DNA from 2 places in the Absiella sp. AM09-50 genome. Region 1 is predicted to be linked to the other one. Evidence: predicted binding sites of a transcription regulator. Region 1 holds the regulator's gene; the other holds the start of a gene.
What was found. Region 1 encodes HrcA, which represses chaperone genes, less so after heat shock. Its sites were predicted from a motif close to TTTTAGCACTNNNNNNNNNNNAGTGCTAAAA; they were not measured.
Positions count from the first base shown of each region.

Region 2: DW114_RS03500 (GroES family chaperonin) is a predicted target of HrcA. The motif match lies at 1,194-1,224, and genes of this name have one in related genera.

Region 1 covers NZ_QVFI01000001.1:456,743-458,940, reverse strand. Annotated here, with positions in the region: gene grpE (nucleotide exchange factor GrpE) at 1-570, opposite strand, end outside; gene hrcA (heat-inducible transcriptional repressor HrcA) at 580-1,593, opposite strand; gene pgeF (peptidoglycan editing factor PgeF) at 1,902-2,198, shown strand, end outside.
Region 2 covers NZ_QVFI01000002.1:216,335-218,532, reverse strand. Annotated here, with positions in the region: gene DW114_RS03515 (hypothetical protein) at 1-42, shown strand, start outside; gene DW114_RS03510 (NifB/NifX family molybdenum-iron cluster-binding protein) at 56-442, shown strand; gene DW114_RS03505 (GNAT family N-acetyltransferase) at 501-1,001, shown strand; gene DW114_RS03500 (GroES family chaperonin) at 1,246-1,506, shown strand; gene groL (chaperonin GroEL) at 1,526-2,198, shown strand, end outside.

The DNA of each region.
Region 1 (2,198 bases):
AACTTCGATAACCATACCAGGTTCTACGCCTTCTTTGGCTTCCTGCATCAATGCCTGATGGAAGTTTGGATCAAATGGCTTATCTTTTGCCTCAATTTCCTTTACGCCTTCCATTTCCAGAATATGCACCAGCTGCTGGTAAATCATTTCAAATCCTTTTGCGTAATTTTTTACGTTAGGATCATCTACCTTGACATCCAGTGCACGCTCTAAGTTATCAATAACCGGTAGCACTTCTGTGGCAAATCCCTGAATACGGTATTTACGAACGTTGTCAGCTTCACTTTGCAGACGTTTCTTTAAGTTTTCAGCATCTGCATATGCTTTAAAGTAAGCATTCTTACTTGCCGCAAGTTCTTCCTTCAGTTTTGCATTCTCTTCTTCTAATTCCTCAATGCGCTTTTTCTTGCCGAATTTTGCGCCTTTTTTGTCTTCTTTTTTGTTTTCTGTTTCTTCCTGTTTTTCTTCAGGAGTAGTTTCTTCACTGACCGTTTCTTTCACGTCTTCTTTTACTTCTTCACACGTTTCTTCTGCGGTCGTTTCTTTTTCTTTTACATTTTCTTCCTGCATGTTGACCTCCTATTGATTTTCTTCCCGATACAAGTCTTCGATCACTTTGCTCATATATTCCATTAAAGCAACAACTCGGTTATATTGCATACGTGTTGGACCGACAATCATCAACTCACCCTGTTCTTCATTGTTCAGCTTGAACTTACTGCTGACAACTGCAACATCATCAATCTGAATCAGGTCATTATCTCCACCAATCTGGATAGCGACATTTCCATCATGATTGGCAATCTGACGAAATAGTGAGCTGTCCTCTAACATTTTCATCAGTTCTTTCAGCTTTTCGATATCCGCAAATTCCGGTTGATACAACATGTTGGATTGACCACTGCAATATACGTTATCACTCGCAAATTTCATAAAGGCATTTACGAATGCTTCAAATAGCACTTCATGTCGTGCAACATGACTTGCTAACAGCGGTTGGATTTCCTTCATCTTATTCACAACTTCACCAATTGGCGTACCACTTAACTTATCATTCAACAAATCACAGCATGTCTTGATATCCTTGACACTGACATCTTCTCCAAAATGGAAAGTTTTATTCTCTGTATGTCCATGATCTGTAATAAAGATAGCCACAGCACTACGTTCGTTTAAGGGAACTAGCTGGATATGCTGTAAAGTCTGATACTTGCTGTCCGGTCCTAATACCACCGATGTTAACGATGTCATCTGTGATAAAATATCACAGCTTTTCTTAACGATTTCATCCATGGAATAATGGCGTTCAGAGAACACAGCCTGCAGGGAATGTTTGACACCTTCATCAAGCTGTTTCTCCATCAGATGTTCAACATAGAAACGATACCCTTTACTGCTTGGGATTCGTCCACTGGAAGTATGTGTCTTTTCCAAAAGGCCCATTTCCTCTAAGGCAGCCATTTCGTTTCGAATAGTAGCGCTTGAACAAGTGAAATCCAAAAGATCTAACAGACGCTTAGAACCAACTGGCTCTGCTGTTCTTGTGAACTCATCTACAATTGCTTTAAATATTGCAATCTGTCTTTCTGTCATCTCTGGTCCACTCCTTTCTAGCACTCCACTTCTATGTCTGCTAATAGTATATGACAATATTTTAGCACTGTCAACACTTTAGTGCTAAATTGCCAATAAATTTTCCTGTTGTTTGAAAAAAAGCCTGTTCTATCCTGTATTTTGTACTATATCACTCTTAAAAATTATCAAAACCTTAACAAACGCCTTGCCTTTATCCTTTATAATGTATATGGTTTGCATAACCGCACAAAATTTCATATACTATAGATATCAAATATTCATCGTTTGACATAGTATAATATGATAAAGAAAAAGGAAGGTAATTTATGAAAAAAATAGACTGGAATGGTGACATTCATATTCTGGCTGGGACCACATTACGTGATCTTGAAGCTTTGGAAAATAATAATATGGCGTTGCATGTTGGTGGAAACTTAGATCATGTCATAGAAAATCGAAAACATCTGTGTGATGCTTTAGGCACAGATTTGCAGCATTGTGTATTCGCAAAACAGACACACAGTGATCATATTCATTGTGTAACCCTTGATGATTTAGGCAAGGGTGCTTATGAACAGGCAAGCGCCATTGATGATTGTGATGCTTTATATACAAGAGAAAGC
Region 2 (2,198 bases), on a different contig from region 1:
CAGTTTAAATTAACACTTACAGATGAGATGTATACAAAATAGGGAGATGAACAAAATGAGATATGCAATTACAATGGAAAACAATATGGTGTTCCAGCACTTTGGAAAGTGTCCTTCATTCTTATTAGTGAATATGGAAAATGGTGAAATCGTATCCAAAGAAGTATTATCAAGTGGAGGAAGTGGACATGGTGCACTTGCTACCTTACTTGCGCAGGCAAATGTAGATACGCTGATCTGCGGAGGTATTGGGCAGGGTGCTAGAGATGCTTTGGCACAAAACAATATCCAGGTGATTGCTGGAGCGAATGGAAACGTGGATGTCATCATTGATGCCTTAAAAGCAGGTACATTGAAAGATGATCCAAGTGGAAGCTGTAACCATCATCATGAAGAAGGACACACCTGTGGAGATCACAGTGAAGGTGGATGTCATCATTAATCACGCAGACAATCAGCGATTATTTCACTGATTGTCTTTTTTATAGGGAGGAGAATATATGCTAATAAATGTACAAGAAGAATACAAAGAAGCTATCATGCAGTATCGATTAGAGCATTTAGATGAAGCAGTTATCTGTGGAAGTGGTGATCTTCAAAACTATGAGCATTATGAAGATTGGAAGAAATGGATCGATTGTCATGAACAAAAGCAGACGCTGCCAGAAGGCAGGGTATGTGCCAGACAATATTTATTTGTGGAAGACCATCAATTATTGGGAATGGTTAATATCCGCTTAGAATTAAATGACTACCTTTTTCAATATGGTGGACATATCGGTTATAGTATCGCTAGAAATCAAAGAGGAAAAGGCTATGGCAAAAAGATGCTGAAGGAAGCTTTGGCAATATGCAGACGATTTGCAATTCATGATGTATTACTTGTGGCAAAGAAAGATAATTTGGCAAGCATTCATACAATTCTATCAAATGGTGGAGTTTTTGAAAATGAAGTAAAAGATGGAAAAGAAATATTAAAACGCTATTTTATACATATTTAAGAAGCTGTATGCGTAACTTATAATATTCATATCTTGTAGATGTTAGTTTCATTTCTTTATAAATATTGAGAAAACAACAGGTAAATATATCTTAACAACGTATTTTTATGTTTATTTTCATCCTTTTAAAATTTCTTCAAAAAATTTTAGCAATCCTATTGCATAAGTGCTAAAAGTGAGTATAATATATGGTGTTAGCAGTAATGAACTGCGAGTGCTAAAATGATGAAGGAGGTACTTTGAAATGTTAAAACCATTACACAAGAACGTCATTTTAAAGAAAGAAGAAGTAGAAAAGAAAACAGCAAGCGGAATTATCTTGACTGAGCCAAACAAGACACAGCCAAGCATTGCTACCGTAGTAGCAGTTGGACCAGACAGTGAAGCGGATATCAAAGAAAATGACCGCGTTGTTTACAAAGAATATTCTGGTACAAAAGTTAAAGTAGATGAAGTAGAATATATCATCATCGAAGATGAAGATATCTTAGCTGTGATGGCTTAATCAAGGAGGTAATGGAAAGATGGCAAAAGAAGTTCGTTTTTCAAAAGATGCAAGAGATGCAATGTTAAAAGGTGTAAATACACTAGCTGATGCTGTACGTGTAACATTAGGACCTAAAGGACGTAATGTCGTACTTGAAAAAGAATATGGTTCTCCATTAATTACCAATGATGGTGTCAGCATCGCAAAAGAAATTGAATTAGAAGATAAATTTGAAAATATGGGTGCAAAACTGGTTTATGAAGTAGCAAACAAAACCAATGATACTGCAGGTGATGGAACAACAACTGCAACAATTTTAGCCCAGAGCATGATCAGCAACGGTTTACGTCAGGTTGAAAAAGGCGCAAATCCAGTCCTGATGAGAGAAGGTATTGAATATGCCAGCAAGGAAGTTGCAAAACACATCCTTGATAAATCTCGTAAAGTAGAAACAAGTAATGATATCGCAAGTGTTGCGGCAATTTCTAGTGGAAGCAAAGAAATCGGTCAGATTATCGCAGAAGCAATGGAAAAAGTTGGACGTAGCGGTGTAATCTCTGTAGATGAATCTAATGGTTTTGATACAGAATTAGAAATCAGTGAAGGTATGCAGTATGACAAAGGATATGTTTCTCCATACATGGTAAGTGATCATGAAAAAATGGAAGCTGTTCTTGAAAATGCGTTTGTCCTTGTAACTGATCAGAAAA